One region of the Burkholderia cepacia ATCC 25416 genome, then DNA from elsewhere that is predicted to be linked to it. Evidence: predicted binding sites of a transcription regulator. Region 1 holds the regulator's gene; each other region holds the start of a gene.

Evidence for each region. Region 1 encodes FliA, which starts transcription of late flagellar genes. Its sites were predicted from a motif close to CTAAAGTTTNNNNNNNNNNNGCCGNTA; they were not measured.
Region 2: the regulator FliA is predicted to act here: its motif matches at 4,333-4,359, upstream of fliD (flagellar filament capping protein FliD).
Region 3: the regulator FliA is predicted to act here: its motif matches at 2,023-2,049, upstream of fliS (flagellar export chaperone FliS).

Annotation. Positions count from the first base shown of each region.
Region 1 is NZ_CP012981.1:1,092,542-1,098,267, reverse strand. It holds gene ahcY (adenosylhomocysteinase) at 136-1,554, opposite strand; S-adenosyl-L-homocysteine riboswitch at 1,587-1,712, opposite strand; gene APZ15_RS04920 (RNA polymerase sigma factor FliA) at 1,812-2,546, opposite strand; gene APZ15_RS04915 (nucleotide-binding protein) at 2,569-3,387, opposite strand; gene flhF (flagellar biosynthesis protein FlhF) at 3,380-5,143, opposite strand; gene flhA (flagellar biosynthesis protein FlhA) at 5,140-5,726, opposite strand, start outside.
Region 2 is NZ_CP012983.1:283,244-288,969, forward strand. It holds gene APZ15_RS33615 (MFS transporter) at 1-122, shown strand, start outside; gene APZ15_RS33620 (dihydrodipicolinate synthase family protein) at 160-1,104, shown strand; gene APZ15_RS33625 (hypothetical protein) at 1,887-2,534, shown strand; gene fliD (flagellar filament capping protein FliD) at 2,706-4,208, opposite strand; gene APZ15_RS33635 (DoxX family protein) at 5,215-5,628, shown strand.
Region 3 is NZ_CP012981.1:702,136-707,861, forward strand. It holds gene fliK (flagellar hook-length control protein FliK) at 1-1,039, opposite strand, end outside; gene APZ15_RS03220 (flagellar protein FliT) at 1,185-1,517, opposite strand; gene fliS (flagellar export chaperone FliS) at 1,514-1,948, opposite strand; gene fliE (flagellar hook-basal body complex protein FliE) at 2,174-2,518, opposite strand; gene fliF (flagellar basal-body MS-ring/collar protein FliF) at 2,768-4,531, shown strand; gene fliG (flagellar motor switch protein FliG) at 4,521-5,516, shown strand; gene fliH (flagellar assembly protein FliH) at 5,509-5,726, shown strand, end outside.

The sequences.
Region 1 (5,726 bases):
GTACGATCAGTGGCCGCCGCCGGCCGCCGCGGGTGCCCGAAGGCGCGCCGCGGCAGCCGGCGATCCCGCGCCGTGCCGCCGTGCCGGGTGCGCGTCGGCGACGCGCGCACGGCACCGCGGCGGCGGCGCATCGGATCAGTAGCGGTAGTGGTTCGGCTTGAACGGGCCGTCCTTCTGCACGCCGATGTACGAAGCCTGCTCGTCGGACAGCACGGACAGGTTCGCGCCGATGCGCGCGAGGTGCAGGCGGGCGACCTTTTCATCGAGGTGCTTCGGCAGCACGTACACCTTGTTCTCGTACTCGTTGCCGCGCACGAACAGCTCGATCTGCGCGAGCGTCTGGTTCGCGAACGAGTTCGACATCACGAACGACGGGTGGCCGGTCGCGCAGCCGAGGTTCACGAGGCGGCCTTCCGCCAGCAGGATCACGCGCTTGCCGTCCGGGAAGATGATGTGGTCGACCTGCGGCTTGATGTTTTCCCACTGGTACTGGCGGGTCGACGCGACGTCGATTTCCGAGTCGAAGTGGCCGATGTTGCAGACGATCGCGTTGTGGCGCATCGCCTTCATGTGATCGTGGTTGATCACGTGGTAGTTGCCGGTGGCCGTCACGAAGATGTCGGCCTTGTCGGCCGCGTATTCCATCGTCACGACGCGGTAGCCTTCCATCGCCGCCTGCAGCGCGCAGATCGGATCGATTTCGGTGACCCACACGGTCGCGCCCAGGCCGCGCAGCGACTGCGCGCAGCCCTTGCCCACGTCGCCGTAGCCCGCGACGACCGCGACCTTGCCCGCGATCATCACGTCGGTCGCGCGCTTGATGCCGTCGACCAGCGATTCACGGCAGCCGTACAGGTTGTCGAACTTCGACTTCGTGACCGAGTCGTTCACGTTGAACGCCGGGAACGGCAGGCGGCCGTCCTTTTCCATCTGGTACAGGCGGTGCACGCCGGTCGTGGTTTCTTCGGTCACGCCCTTGATGTGCGCGAGGCGCGTCGAGTACCAGGTCGGGTCCGCGTCGAGGTGCTTCGCGATCGACTTGTACAGCGCGACTTCTTCCTCGTTGGTCGGCTTCGCGATCACCGAACGATCCTTCTCGGCCTTCGCGCCGAGGATCAGCAGCAGCGTTGCGTCGCCGCCGTCGTCCAGGATCATGTTCGCGAATTCGCCGTTCGGCCATTCGAAGATGCGGTGCGAGAACTCCCAGTATTCGTCGAGCGATTCGCCCTTGAACGCGAACACCGGCGTGCCGGCTTCGACGATCGCGGCAGCCGCGTGGTCCTGCGTCGAGAAGATGTTGCACGACGCCCAGCGGACGTCGGCGCCGAGCGCCTTCAGCGTCTCGATCAGCACGCCGGTCTGGATCGTCATATGCAGCGAACCCGCGATGCGCGCGCCCTTCAGCGGCTGCTGCGCCTTGTATTCGTCGCGGATCTGCACGAGGCCCGGCATTTCGGTCTCGGCGATGTTCAGTTCCTTGCGGCCCCAGCCGGCCAGCGCCATGTCGGCGACGACGAAATCGTTGGAAGCCTTGGAATCGATAATGGCGTTCATCACGCCCTCCTTTCTAAAAAGTTTCTAGATTGGTGACGTGAGCGCCGTTCAGGAAGCGGGGCCGGTGCGACGGTCGCGATACGCGCGCCGCACGGCTGCTTGGTGAAGCTTTCCGAGCCTGGCGGACGCAGAGGTCCGTCGCAACGCTCCTCGGAAAACGGAGGGGATTGTAGCAAATCGGCGCGCGGAATGCGCACACGGATGCAGATGCCGAACGCGCGGCGTCGACGCGCGCGGCCGTCAGGAACGGTAAAGGGTCAGGATTCCGCGCCGACCCACGCCTGTTCGCGCAGCCGCGCGCGCAGGCGCGCGACGGCCTGGCTGTGCAGCTGGCATACGCGCGATTCGCTCACTTCGAGCACCGCGCCGATCTCGCGCAGATTCAGACCCCGTTCGTAGTACAGCGACATCAGCAGCTTCTCGCGCTCCGGCAGCCGCTCGATCGCCTCGACGAGCGCTTCGCGCAGGTGCTCGTCGAGCAGTGCCGACAGCGGGTCCGCGTGGTCGACGCGGTAGCGGTCGAGGAACGGCTCGTCGTCGGCCGCGCGGTCGAAATCCTCGTAGTAGATCAGCTGGCTGCCGTGCAGGTCCTGCAGCATCCCCTGGTACTCGTCGAGCGGCATGTTCAGGTGCTGCGCGATCTCGGTCTCGCTCGCCGAGCGGCCGAGATGCTGCTCGACCTGGTGCACCGCGTGCTCGACCTCGCGCGACGTCTTGCGCAGGCTGCGCGGCAGCCAGTCGTTGCTGCGCAGCTCGTCGAGCATCGCGCCGCGGATGCGCTGCGTCGCGTAGGTCTCGAACTGCGCGCCCTGGTCCTCCTTGTAGCGGCCGGCCGCGTCCATCAGGCCGATCATGCCGGCCTGGATCAGGTCGTCGAGGTCGACGCTCGCCGGCATCTTCGCGACGAGCTGCAGTCCGAGGCGGCGCACGAGCGGCGCATATTGCGCGAGCACGTCGGCCTGGGACATCTTTCCTTGAGCGTTGTACATCATGGCTCTCTCCTTCCGGTGGCACTCACGCGGCGTGTGCCGCGCCCGCCTCATACGACGGCTTGCCGCCCGCGTGCACGGCGCGGCCCGCACCCGAACGCGGGCGCATCGGCCAGTACAGCAGGTCGGCGGCAATCTGCCGGTAGTCGCGCGCGGCGGCCGACGACGGGAACGCGTCGACCGCGGCGCGCGTCAGCTCCCGCGCATGCTCGACGAGCGGATCGGCGCTCACGCAGCCCGCGTCGGCGATCGACACCGTCAGGTAGCGGCTCGCGACGCCCGCGAGGTTGTCGAACGCGACCTTCGCATCCGCGTGGCTGCCGACGTGATTGGTCAGCACGCGGAACTGCGCGAACGCATGCGCGAAATGCAGCCGCTTCATGCACGCGTATGCCTCGGTGATCGCCTGCGCCGCGACCCGCGTCACGACCAGCACGTCGTGCGCTTCGCGGGCGAGCGCCGAGAACGAACCGTCGGCGCCGAGCTGCGCGTCGACGAGGACGATGTCGGCCGGCCCGTCGATGAAATCGCTGAGCTGCGCGTCGGTGTAGCCGGCGCGCGCGAGCCGCGCGGCGGCGCACAGGCCGAAGCCGGCCGCGACCCGCGTGCGTTCGCCGTCACGCAGCCACGCGCCCGCGAGCGTCGCGCTGGCCGAATGCACGTCGGCGCGCTCGTCGACGACGAGCACGTCCTTGCCGAGCGACGCGAGCGCCGCCGCGAGATTCACGACGGTGGACGTGCAGCCGACACCCGCCGGCCCGCCCGTCACCGCGACGATGCGCGACGCGCGCCCGGCCAGCAGGCGCCGCAGCCCTTCGGCCTGGTCGATGATTTGTTTATCCAAATCGCACCTCGTGCAGCTCGGCGGTGGAACGTGCGGTCAGTGCGGAAAGCAGCGTCGGCATGTCCTCGTCTTGCGGCACGAAGGGCGAGCCGTCGCGCGGCACACAGAACGCGCTCTTCAGCAGGAATCGGGTCGATGCGACGTACAGGTTCTCCGGCACCTTCTGGCCGGTCGACACGTAGTGGATCGGCAGCTTGTAGCGGATCACCGTGTCGAGCACGCCGCCGAGGTGGGTCGCCTCGTCGAGCTTCGTGAGGATGCAGCCGGCCAGGTCGGGATGCTCGCCCGCGCTGCGGTACGCCTGCACGACTTCGTTGAGCGTGTCGCCATGGCTCGTCGCGTTGAGCAGCAGCAGGCGCTGCACCGGCGCGTTCGCGCCGTGCAGCATCGCGATCTGGTCGGATACCGCGCGGTCGCGCTGGCTCATGCCGATCGTGTCGATCAGCACGATGTGCTTGTTGCGCAGCTCGGACAGCGCGAGCGCGAGATCGCCCGCATCCTTCACCGCGTGCACGGGCACGCCGAGGATCTTGCCGAAGATGCGCAGCTGTTCGTGGCCGCCGATCCGGTAGCTGTCGGTGGTCAGCAGCGCGACCTTGCTCGCGCCGAAGCGCATCACGCAGCGCGCGGCCAGCTTCGCGGTGGTGGTGGTCTTGCCGACGCCCGTCGGCCCCATCAGCGCGAACACGCCGCCGCGCTCCATCAGCGCGTCCTCGCTGTCGAGCACCGGCAGGTTCGCCGCGAGCACCGACTGCGCCCATTCGGCCGCCTGCTCGAAGCTCTGCGCGCCGTCGCCGGACGGCATGTTGTCGACCAGCATCCGCACGAGCTGCGCGGAGAAACCGGCCGAGAACAGGTGCTTCGTCAGCGCGCCATGCACGGCGCTGCGACGCTGGCGGTCGTGCCACATCAGGCTGTCGAACTGCTCTTCCATCATCCCGCGCAGCTCGCCGAGCTCCTGCATCACCGTGTCGTTGACGATGCGCTCGATGCGCGACTTCACCGCATCGGCCACCGCGGCGGCGGCGTCGGCGGACAGGCGCGTGCGCTCGGCCGCCTTCGCGGCCTGCGCAGCGCCCGGGTCCGGCGCGCGGGTCGCGGCTGCCGGCATCCGGCGTTCGGCGTCGCGCACGATGTCGCGCGCCCAGCCGGGCGGCGTCGCGCTCGCGGCGGCCTGCGGGGCCGGCGGGCTCGGCTGCGGCGCGGCGGGCGCCGCCTGCGTGCGCGCCATCAGCGCATCGCGCTGCTGGGTCAGGCGCTTCGCGTGCTCGACCAGCCACGGTGCGGGTTCGGAAGTCGCGGCCGGCGCACCGGTGACCGACGCACCGGCGGCGGTGGCGCCGGCCAGCGGGTCCGCGTCGAGCGTCGAGGCTTGCGCGGCCGCGTCATCCGAGCCCGAGTCCGCGTCCGCCTCGGCGCTTGCGCCGAACACCGACGAGAACACGTCCGGCAACCCGCCTTCGCCTGCCGCATACGGATTGACGGCCGGGCGGGCGAGCGCCGCGCCCGGGCGCGACACGATGCCCGGCACCGCGGCGGCGGGCACCGATTCCGGCACGCGCGGCGCGGCCATGCGTGCGCGCGCCGCGGCCGGCGGCGCCACGGCGGCCAGGTCCGAATCGGCGAGGGCGACGATTTCCACGCTGCCGTCATCGAGCGTGCGGTTCGACAGCACGACCGCGTCGGCGCCGAGCGCCTCGCGCACGAGACGAAGTGCGTCGCGGCTCGTTGCGCCGGTGAATTTGCGAATGTTCAAGCGGAACCCCCGATGACGTTAACGACTTTGATCGTGCGTGTGTCCGGCACTTCGGCGTACGACAGCACTTTCAATTGCGGCAGGCTGCGGCGCAGGAAACGCGCGAGCATCGCGCGCAGCGCGTGCTGCACGAGCAGCACGGGCGGCAGCCCGAGATTCTGTTGACGCAGCATCGCCTGCTGCGTGCCGGTCAGAAGGTTGTGCGCGAGGCCGGGTTCGAGGCCCGGGTTCGCGCCGGTGGCGAGCGCCTGCGACAGCACGCGTTCGAGATTTGCGTCGAGGCCCATCACCTGCATCTCGCCCGCGCCCGGATACCACTGCTGCGTGATCGCGCGGCCGAGCGCGAGCCGCACCGCGGCCGTGATCTCGAACGCGTCGCCGCGGCCCGCGTGTTCGGACACGGCCTCGAGGATCGTGCGCATGTCGCGGATCGGCACGCCTTCCTCGAGCAGGTTCTGCAGCACCTTCTGCAGCGTCGTCAGCGAGATCGTCTTCGGCACGAGGTCCTCGACGAGCGACGGCGCGTCCTTGCCGGTGCGCTCGACGAGCGCCTGCACTTCCTGGCGGCCGAGCAGCTCGGCCG
Region 2 (5,726 bases), on a different replicon from region 1:
TGCCGGCGCTGCTGACCGCCGCGGCGATCGCGTTCGCGGGTGCGATCGCCTATCTGCTGCTGGTGCGCAAGCCGATTCCCGAGCAGGCCGCGAACGCCGCGCCCGGGCCGTTGCCCGCGTGAGCCTACCCCCCGCATTCACTGAAGCAAGGAGAAACAGATGCAACAGCAGCAAGCGAACGTGACCATCGAAGGGATCGTCCCGGTGATGCTGACGCCGTTCGACGATGCCGGCGCGATCGACTACGCAGGGCTCGAGCGGCTGATCGAGTGGTATCTCGCGCACGGCGCGGATGCGTTGTTCGCGGTCGCGCAATCGAGCGAGATGCAGTTCCTGAGTCTGGCCGAACGCGCGGAGCTCGCGCGCTTCGTGGTCGAGCGGGTGGCCGGGCGCGTGCCCGTCGTCGCGTCCGGGCACATCAGCGACGATCTCGACGCGCAGGCCGCGGAGCTGTGCGCGGCGGCCGAATCGGGCGCGCAGGGCGTCGTGCTCGTGACCAACCGCCTCGATCCGCAGCGCCAGGGCAGTGCCGCGTTGCTCGACCACCTTCACCGGCTGCTTGCGCGATTGCCGTCGGACCTGCCGCTCGGGCTGTACGAATGTCCGGCGCCTTACCGGCGGCTGCTGTCGGATGACGAACTGCGCGCGTGCATCGACACGGGCCGGTTCGTGATGCTCAAGGACGTGAGCTGCGACCTGGAAACGGTGAAGCGGCGGGTCGCGCTCGCCGAGGGCTCGCCGCTGAAGATCCTCAACGCGAATGCCGCGATTGCGCGGGATGCGATGAAGGCGGGTTCCGCCGGCTTCAACGGCGTGTTCACCAACTTTCATCCGGATCTGTACCGGTGGTTGCGCACGCAAGGGGATGCGCATCCCGAACTGGCCGACGAGCTTTCGACGTTCCTGGTCGTCTCGGCGGTGTCGGAGGCACTCGGGTACCCGGCGCTCGCGAAGCTCTATCACCAGCGGATCGGCACCTTCGCGTCGATCCGCTGCCGTGCGATCGACTACGACGTGCGTGAACGATTCTGGGCACTCGATGCGGTGCTCGACAAGATCGTGGCCGGCACCGAGCATTTCCGTCGTCGGATCGCTGCGCAATAGGGCGCGTGGTGTGCCGTCCGTGTTCTGCGGTGCGCGACGGCATCGCGTGCCGTGCAGGCGGATGCTCGCGCGTGGGGGCGTCGGGAGGCGCACGGTGGCTGCAAGCACGGCCGGTTTGTCGCGATGCGTTGCGTTGTGTACGCGTCGCGACAAGCGGTGTTGGTGGCGTATCCGCGATCGCCGATGATGTGAACCCGGCGCGTGCTCGGCCCCAACGTATGGCCCGGCGAATCCATCGGGCGTTTCTATGCTGTCGAGGGCGGCAAGGGTACCTGTCGCGGCGGGGCCGCTGCATTCGTTGACGGTCAGGGTTGCCCGTCGTCATGAATGACGATGGGCTGTCGACACGGCGCCGACGCGCGGTCCCACCTTCATCCATTCCATCGCACTATCCCGTCGGCGAGCCGTGAGCTGTGAGCCGCGAGCGCCGAGCCTCAAGCCTCAAGCCTCAAGCCTCAAGCCTCAAGCGCCGGTGCCGGTGCCGGTGCCGGTGCCGGTGCCGGTGCCGAGCCGAGCCGAGCCGAGCCGAGCCGAGCCGAGCCGCGTCGAGCCGCGTCGAGCCAAGCCAAGCCAAGCCAATCCCCAACCGCGGCGTCGCCGCTCGTCCGTCCGACGCGTTGCGCCCCACGATCTGCCGCCGCCGGCTGACCGGTGCATGTTCACGTCGGGCGACAAAAGCACACAAATCTGATCATCCCCCCTCATCGTTTCTTGTAACGATTCGTAATATTGCGCCGCCGAGCGCTTTTCCCGACGAACCGTTGAATCCGCATCCGTTTCCCATGCAACACGTCACGACGACAAGCCAGCCACCGATCCTGGCGGCACCGGTAGATCCCATGCTGCATGCCGTGATCGATGAGGTCGTCCACCGGAGCGTGTCGGAAGCGACGACGCGCAGCGGCTACATGCGATGTGCCGACTACGCGATCGTCGGCGCGCAGGTGCTGACGCTGCTGACCGGCAAGCCGTACCGGCCGTTCGCGGGTGGGGAGGTGCTGGATTTCGGCGGCGGCAACCTGTATGCGCTGTGCACGACGCGCGAGCGGCGCCGCACCGCGCGGCACCTGTCGCAGCTCGCGAGGTATCACTGCTGGATCGAGGCGCGTCATGACGATATCGGCGGCCGTGCGCGCAAGGAAATCGTCGATTTCACGCTGCGCCACGACGAGACCGTGGCGAGCCATCTGGGGATGCCGTACGCACGCGCGTACCAGGCGTATTTCTGGGGCTGGGACGACGAGCACGCGGTACCGGCCGAACTGCACGGTCATCCGGTCTTCGCGAAACAGGGCCCCGTGTGGCGCTGGGCGGAGCGTGAATGCACGTCGCTGCTGCGCGCATACGAGCGCGAACGGCCAGGCTATTTCGGGCGTCAGGTGTCGCGTGCGATCGATTTGTTTGCCGATCGCGTCGAAGGTCTCGGCTGACGGCACGGCCTGCCGCGATGGAGCGAACCGCGGAAGGGCGCCCGGCGCATGCTTGCGCACCGCCGGCGTCTGCGTGATGTGTCCAGGCGGGACGCCGTGCGCGGCGGCGCGAGCCGGTCGATCCATTGACCGGCCGCCGCCGCCGCGATCATCCGGCGGCCCGGGCGCGCATCACTTGTTCGCCAGCGTGCCGCTGCTGTTGGCGCCGCCGAACAGCCGCGTCAGGTATTGCGTGTTCGAGTTCATCTTGGCCATCAGCGTATTGAGCGCCGTGAACTGCGCCTGATACTGCTTGGTCAATTGCGCGGCGTAGTCGGCCAGATCCGTCTGCTGCTGCGTGACGCGCTTCAGGTTGGCACTCAGCGCGTTCGTGCGCACTTCGATCATCCCGCCTTTCTTCGTGAAGGGCGCGATCTGGTCGGTCAGTTGCTTGCCCATCCCGTTCGTCGAGTTGAACAGGCGCGCGACCCCTGACGGGTTGTTGGACAGCGCACTGTCGAGCTTCGCGCTGTCGGCCTTCAGCGTGCCGTCCTTCTCGAGCGAGATGCCGATCGCCATCAGGTTCGTGTGTCCGTTGCCGTTCTCGTTCGCGACACCGCGCGCGACGATCGACGCGAGCGAGTTGCGGATCGTGTTCAGCGTCGAATCGCCGATCAGCGCACCCTGCGAGCTCGCCCCTTCCGTGTAGCTCGACAGCGCGCCCATCGTCTTGACGACGGTGTTGTACAGGTTCACGAAGTTCGTGATCGTGGCCGCCTGCGACTTCGTATCGGTGCTGACCGTCAGCGTCTGCGTGTCGGTCGCGCTGACCGCGGCCGCCGACAGGTTCAGCGTGACGCCGCTCAGCACGCCCGACACCGTGTTGCTCGCGCTGGTCGACGCGATGCCGTTGAGCGTGAACTTCGCGTCCTGCGCGACGGCGCTTTGCCGCCACGCGGCCGCGCTGTTCGCCGATTCGATCTTCGACGCGCCGCCCGTCGTGTCGGCAGTCGACGTGACGCCGAGGTTCGACAGCCCGTTGTCGTTGGCCACGTTGCCGACCGCGACGCTGATCGCGTTCGCCGAGCCCGTCTTCGTCGACGCGAGCACGAGGTGCGCGCCGTCGGTGCCGTTGATCACGGTCGCGCTGATCCCCGGGTTGTTCGCCGCGGAGTTGATCGCGGCCGCGATGCCCGACAGCGTGTTGTTCGTACCGGTGACGTCGACCTTGAACGACTGGCTGCCGAGCGACAGCGTCAGCGTGCCGGTGCCGAGCGCCTTGCTCCCGTCGAAGCCCGACGAAGCCAGCGCCTGCGCGGTCGCGGTCTGCGTGACGCCGATCGTGTAGGTGCCGGCCACCGCGCCCGCGCCCGCCGTCGCGGTCAGGCCCTTGCCGCTCGCGACCGCGGTGAACGTCGACTGCAGCCCGCCATTCGACAGCGAGGCGAGGCCCGCCTCGAGCGCACCCAGTGCGGACGACAGCGCGCCGAATGCGGAAATCTGCGTCGTGCCGGTGGTCTGCGACGCGGCGAGCGCGGCGGCCCGGCCGGCGGTTTTCGCGTTCACCAGCGTCTTGACGAGCGTGCCGACGTCCATCGACGGATTACCGGTCGAGCCGTTGATGATCGATTGCGCCGCCTGTTGCAACAGGCTGTTCGTGTTCGCGCCGCTGGTCACGGGCGTGTTCGTTGCCATGGGTGGTCTCCGGTTGAATAACGATCCCGTGACGAGCGGCTGCCGGGTCGGCCTGCGGCGCTTCGAAGGCAGGGCGCGTCCGGCGCGACGCGTTCCCGGGGTTCACGGGAGTGTCGGGAAAACGTAAGGACGTGCGCTATCGTATATTTAAATCGGTATTACTTGGTAATTTTTTGTAATGCATGTTGAGAAAAATGCAGACGGGAACGGGGTGTTTGAGTGAGGGCTAAAGGTCTGCGATTTTTTGCCGTAAACACACCGTTTTGGCTGTATTTATTCAAGCATTTTTCACGGTGTTGAAAACTGGCAAAGGGCGAGAAGGATTGGTCAAGGTTTTGCGCTGATTCTGCTAAACATCGGATCGATCGACGGTGTGTGGAAAGGGTGTTTCCCAGTCGATGACGGGCTGAAATCCTTGTCTGACGGACGACATGCGTCACCGGCGATTCCAGTCCGCCTGCCCGCGAAACGTTTTCGTATTGCCGATGTTCGTTTCCGGGCCATGAGATTTTTTCTGAAACAGAATGCCCGGTAGATTGCAATGCGGGTCGAGTTGCGGGAATCAAGTCGGCCTTTGTGAATCGATATTGAACCCGCCGTTTAATGACAAGTTCGATATGCGCGGTTGTGACCGATTTGTGTCAATTGAAGCCGAAAATATCGATTGAATCAGGTGGCCTGAAAGAAGCGTGGCGTTTCCGTGTTCCGGAAACATGCGGCGGGTTGATTTGCACTGCCTGCCGACCTTTGCCTGTCGGCGCTTTTGTCGTCGATTGTCCACTTTAATGAGACAGCGAATCCTTCTTTGACGGATTGATGATTCGTGACGAGACAGTAGACTGCACCCGTGCTTCGCCAGAACCGATCGGAAGCGCGCCGGGAACGGCGCAACCCGACGGATTCTTCGGCGGCGGGCGCTCCGGCCTGCTGTCCGATCGTGCGAGGAGTGATTCGGCGCCTCCCGGCACCGGATGCATCAAACCGTCAATTCAAGGGTGATATTGCTATGCGTTACGTTTCGCTGGAGTCGAAGAAGGACGAGCTGCTGCTGGCGGCTCGCGTGCTGTTGATGATCCTGTTCGTGCTGTTCGGCTGGCAGAAGCTGAACGGCTTCTCGGGCACCGTCGCGTACATGGCGTCGACGGGGAACCCAGCGCCCGAACTGGCCGCGGTGATCGCGGTGGCGGTCGAGCTGGTCGGCGGCCTGCTGATCGCGGCCGGCTTCTATACGCGGCCGCTCGCACTGGTGTTCGCCGCCTATACGCTCGCGACCGCGCTGATCGGCCATCGCTACTGGGCGCTGCAGGGGATGGAGCAATACATGGCGATGATCAACTTCTACAAGAACGTGAGCATCATCGGCGGGCTGCTGTTGCTCGCACTGACCGGGCCGGGGCGGTATTCGCTCGACCGGAAGTAAGGCGGGGCGGCGGTTCCGTTCGGCTCGGAGCCCGGTGCACGAAAGTGCGCCGGGTTTTGTTTTTGTGGGCGGGGCGTGACGTGTGGCGCGTGCGGCGT
Region 3 (5,726 bases), 390 kb from region 1:
TGCGCCATGCGATGCCGTCGCCCGGGCCGTCGTCGCCGCGCGGCGAGCGGCTGCCCGGATCGTCCGGCTCGATCGTCCAGTCGAGCCGCGCGCCGGGCCACGCCTCGCCCGTCCAGCGGAACTGGTCGGTCGCGAGCGCGTCGAGCTGCTGCCTGACGAGCGGCACGGTGGCCGGATGCACGGTCGCCAGCGTCTGCGCCTGGGAGTCGGACGACGCGGTGGCCGGTTGCGCGGGCGTCCCGCGCACATCAGGGCGTTCGCCGAGCAGATCGAACGTATCGGGCGGCAGCGACGCGCCGTGCCGCGCGCCCGCCGGCAAGCCTTGCGCAGGATCGCGTGTCGGTGCGCCACCCTGGGCCGGTGTACCCGGCTGCGCCGTCGCCCGCGCGGTCGCGGGCAGCGGCGGCCGCTGCGCGAGCAGTTCGTCTAGCACGTCGGTCGAGTCGTGCTGCGCGGCATCCGGGTCGACCGGCGCGAGCGCGGCCGCAAGGCGCGCCTGCGGCTCGCGCATCAACGCCGCGAGCGGGCGCTGGCCGGCCAGCCACTGCGCCAGATGGGATTCGTAGAAAAGGCCGCTTTCGCTCACGGCCTGCGCGAGCGCTGCGCGCAGCGCCGCGACCGGCAGGGCTGCGGCCGCTTCGTGTGCCGCCGCAGCAGCGGAAGATGCCGCGGCGGAGGCCGGTGTGGAAGACGCAGCCGGATCGGAAGCGGCCGGCGCGCGGGCCGGCAAGGCCGTATCGGTCAGCAGCACGGTGGGATCGGCCAGCAGCGGCACGCGCCCGGCAATGGCCGGCGTCGAGTCGCCACCGGCCCGCGAGATCGCGTCGAGCACGCGCCCGACATCGGACAGTGCGGTCTGGGTAGAGGCCGGCGGCGCGGCAGGCGGACTGCCGGCAGAGGGCGTGGACGCCGTGCCGGTGCCCGGCGTGCCGACCTGCGAGGTCGCGCCGCCGCCGGCGGGCGCCGATACGGTGCCGGTCAGCAGGCTGTCGAGGCGGCTCGCCAGCAGCGCGGCCGCAACGGAGTCGATACCGGTCATGATCGGAGCCTGCTCACCTCAGCCACATCGTTGCGAATCCGGGAACGGCACGCCGGTGCCGCTCGCGGGAACTGCGCGCCTCCCGCAACGGGCTCGTGCGCCCCGTGCCCGCCCCTCCGCCTCCCCGTTTCCCGGGAAACGGGCCCTACCCGCGCGCGCGGTAGAGATCGGTCAATACCTTGGTCGAGCGCCGCGCCTCGAACAGCGCGGACAGCCGCGCGACGTCCGGGCTCGCGAGGTCGCGGATCGCGGCGTCGTCGGCCAGGATGCGGCGGATCAGTTCGAGCTTGCGGCCGAGATCCGATTCGTCGAGCACGACGCCCGGATCGGCTTCCTTCAGCCCGTCGACGAGTGCCATGAATTCGGCCTGCAACCCCGGCAACGCGCTCCAGTCGGCGCTGCGGGCGGCGCCCAGCATCCGGCCCGACACGGCGGCGAGCGCCTCGTAACGTGCGAAGTATTCGGCCTTGCGATTCATCTCGATGCTTCCACTGCCTGTTGCGCGGCCATCCGCGCGACTTCCGGGGCGATCCCCGTCCATGCTTCCTCGAGCGTCGCGAGCAGCCCGTCGACCTCGACCAGCATCGCGTCGCTCGCCTGCGCGTTCGCTTCCAGCAGACGCCGGCCGATATACGCATACAGCGCGTCCAGCCGCTCCGCGATCTCGCCGCCCGCGTCGCGGTTCAGCGACGCCTTCAACCCGCTCTCGACGATCCGGATCGCCTTGCCGATCGCATCGCCGCGCGCGGACACATTGCCCTGCTGCAAATGCATGCGCGCCAGCGCAACCGCCTGCCGCGCGCCCTGGTACAGCATCGCGATCAAACGGTGCGGGGAGGCGCCCATCACCCCCGTCTCGACGCCGACACGCGCGTATGCACTGGCTCCAGCGTGTCCTGGGGAAAACATGCGCTTCTCCTTGTTATGCCTTGGCTATACGGGAACCGCCGCCGTGCATCGCACGACGCGGCCTTCACCGGAGTTATCGGAAGGGATTTGAAAAGCTTTAGGCAAGCGCCGCCTGCCGCCGGGGCGCCGAAGGCGCCGGCCCGGAGGCCTTCCCTGAACGACTTTCGCCGGATGGCCGCTCACGGGTGCCCGTCTCCGGGTACCCGTCCCCGGGTGCCGCGCGCATCACACCGACATCTGCATGATGTCGTTGTAAGCGCTCACCAGCTTGTTGCGGACCTGGAGCCCGAACTGGAAGCCGATGTTGGCTTTCTGCATGTCGACCATCACGTCGTTCAGCGAGACGTTCGGCGCACCGACCTCGAACGCCTGCGCCTCGCCGAGCGCGTGCTGCTGGTCGCCGCTGATCTTGTCGAGCGACGCCTTCATCGCGCTCGCGAACGTGCCGGCCGTCGCCGCGCCCGAACCGGCCAGCGCTGCCGTCGGGCTCGCGACGCCGCCGGACGCCTGCGCGGCCATCGACTGCATCTGTTGCAACACCGAACCGATTCCGCTGACGTTCGCAGTCATGCTGTCCCCAAAACCGAGAGAAGAGACCCGGCGCACCGGGCGTTTCCGCCGGCGCCGCACCACGCGCACCATGCCGGATCGCGAAAAAGGATAGCAGCGCGCCGCGCGTCAAAGCCGAGAAAGTACGGGGGAAACCCCGCTCTTTTCAGTCGATCGGAACAGGGCCCGGGTCACGATAATCGCATCGTGTCATTGTCCGCCCGCTCGCCCGAGCGAGCTCAGTCGTCCCGCTCCGGAGAAACTCGACGCATGGATTCGCAGGCCAACTCGCTGATCAACCCAGACGCCCGCGCGGGCATCGCCAGCCCGGCGCCCGGCGCCGCCGCGGCCGCCGCGTTGCCGGGCGCGGGTGGCGCAGGCGCGGACTTCGGGCTTGGCGGCTTCGCGGAACGCATTCCCGGCATCTCGCGGATGAAGGGCAACCCGAAGCTGCCGTTCCTGATCGCCGTCGCGTTCGCGGTCGCCGTGATCACCGCGCTCGTGCTGTGGAGCCGCGCGCCCGACTATCGCGTGCTGTACAGCAACCTGTCGGATCGCGACGGCGGCGCGATCATCGCCGCGCTCCAGCAGGCAAACGTTCCCTACAAGTTCGCCGATGCCGGCGGCGCGATCCTCGTGCCGTCGAACCAGGTACATGAAACGCGCCTGAAGCTCGCCGCGATGGGGCTGCCGAAGGGCGGCTCGGTCGGCTTCGAGCTGATGGACAACCAGAAGTTCGGCATCAGCCAGTTCGCCGAGCAGATCAACTACCAGCGCGCGCTCGAAGGCGAGCTGCAGCGCACCATCGAATCGATCAACGCCGTGCGCGGCGCGCGCGTGCATCTCGCGATCCCGAAGCCGTCGGTGTTCGTGCGCGACAAGGAAGCGCCGAGCGCATCGGTGTTCGTCGACCTCTATCCGGGCCGCGTGCTCGACGAGGGCCAGGTGCAGGCGATCACGCGGATGGTGTCGTCCGGCGTGCCCGACATGCCCGCGAAGAACGTGACGATCGTCGACCAGGACGGCAACCTGCTGACCCAGACCGCCTCGGCATCCGGCCTCGACGCGAGCCAGCTCAAGTACGTGCAGCAGGTCGAGCACAACACGCAGAAGCGCATCGACGCGATCCTCGCGCCGATCTTCGGCACGGGCAACGCGCGCTCGCAGGTCAGCGCGGACCTCGATTTCTCGAAGGTCGAGCAGACGTCGGAAAGCTACGGCCCGAACGGCAATCCGCAGCAATCCGCGATCCGCAGCCAGCAGACCAGCAGCGCGACCGAGCTCGCGCAGGGCGGCGCGTCGGGCGTGCCGGGCGCGTTGTCGAACACGCCGCCGCAGCCGGCGTCCGCGCCGATCGTCGCCGGCAACGGCCAGAACGCGCCGCAGACGACGCCCGTGAGCGACCGCAAGGACCAGACGACCAACTACGAGCTCGACAAGACGATCCGTCACCTCGAGCAGCCGATGGGCAGCGTGAAGCGGCTGTCGGTCGCGGTCGTCGTCAACTATCAGCCGGTCGCCGACGCGAAGGGCCACGTGACGATGCAGCCGCTGCCGCCGGCGAAGCTCGCGCAGGTCGAGCAGCTCGTGAAGGACGCGATGGGCTACGACGCGAAGCGCGGCGACTCGGTGAACGTCGTGAACAGCGCGTTCTCGACCGCGAGCGACCCGTACGCCGACCTGCCGTGGTGGCGCCAGCCCGACATGATCGCGATGGCGAAGGAAGCCGCGAAGTGGCTCGGCATCGCGGCGGCTGCGGCGGCGCTCTACTTCATGTTCGTGCGCCCGGCGATGCGCCGCGCGTTCCCGCCGCCCGAGCCGGTCGCGCCGGCGCTCGCCGCGCCGGAAGATCCGGTCGCGCTCGACGGCCTGCCGGCGCCGGAGAAGGCCGAAGAACCCGACGCGCTGCTGCTCGGTTTCGAAAGCGAAAAGAACCGTTACGAACGCAACCTCGACTACGCGCGCTCGATCGCCCGCCAGGATCCGAAGATCGTCGCCACCGTCGTGAAGAACTGGGTGTCCGATGAACGCTGAAGGCTTGACCAAGAGCGCGCTGCTGCTGATGTCGATCGGCGAGGAAGAGGCCGCGCAGGTATTCAAGTTCCTCGCGCCGCGCGAGGTCCAGAAGATCGGCGCCGCGATGGCCGCGCTGAAGAACGTCACGCGCGAGCAGGTCGAGGACGTGCTGCAGGAATTCGCGAAGGAAGCGGAGCAGCACACCGCGCTGTCGCTCGATTCGAGCGACTACATCCGCTCGGTGCTGACCAAGGCGCTCGGCGAGGACAAGGCCGGCGTGCTGATCGACCGCATCCTGCAAGGCAGCGACACGAGCGGCATCGAGGGCCTGAAGTGGATGGACTCGGGCGCGGTGGCCGAACTGATCAAGAACGAGCATCCGCAGATCATCGCGACGATCCTCGTGCACCTCGACCGCGACCAGGCATCCGAGATCGCGTCGTGCTTCACCGAACGCCTGCGTAACGACGTGATGCTGCGGATCGCGACGCTCGACGGCATCCAGCCGGCCGCGCTGCGCGAACTCGACGACGTGCTGACGGGCCTGCTGTCCGGCAGCGACAACCTGAAGCGCAGCCCGATGGGCGGCATCCGCACCGCGGCCGAGATCCTGAACTTCATGACGAGCGTGCATGAGGAAGGCGTGCTCGAAAGCGTGCGCCAGTACGACGCGGATCTCGCGCAGAAGATCGTCGACCAGATGTTCGTGTTCGAGAACCTGCTCGACCTCGAGGACCGCGCGATCCAGATGGTGCTCAAGGAAGTCGAGTCGGAAACGCTGATCATCGCGCTGAAGGGCGCGCCGCCCGCGCTGCGCCAGAAGTTCCTCGCGAACATGTCGCAGCGCGCGGCCGAACTGCTCGCCGAGGATCTCGACGCGCGCGGCCCGGTACGCGTGTCCGAAGTCGAGACGCAGCAGCGCCGCATCCTGCAGATCGTGCGCAACCTGGCCGAGAGCGGCGCGATCGCGATCGGCGGCAAGGCGGAAGACGCGTATGTCTGATTCGGCGAGCGATCGCGCGGGCACCCTCACCGCCTACCAGCGGTGGGAGATGGCGTCGTTCGACCCGCCGCCGCCCCCGCCGCCGCCCGACGACGCGGCAGCGGCCGCCGCCGCGCTCGCCGAGGACCTGCAGCGCGTGCGCGACGCCGCGCACGCCGAAGGCCATGCGGCCGGCCATGTCGAAGGCCAGGCGCTCGGCTACCAGGCCGG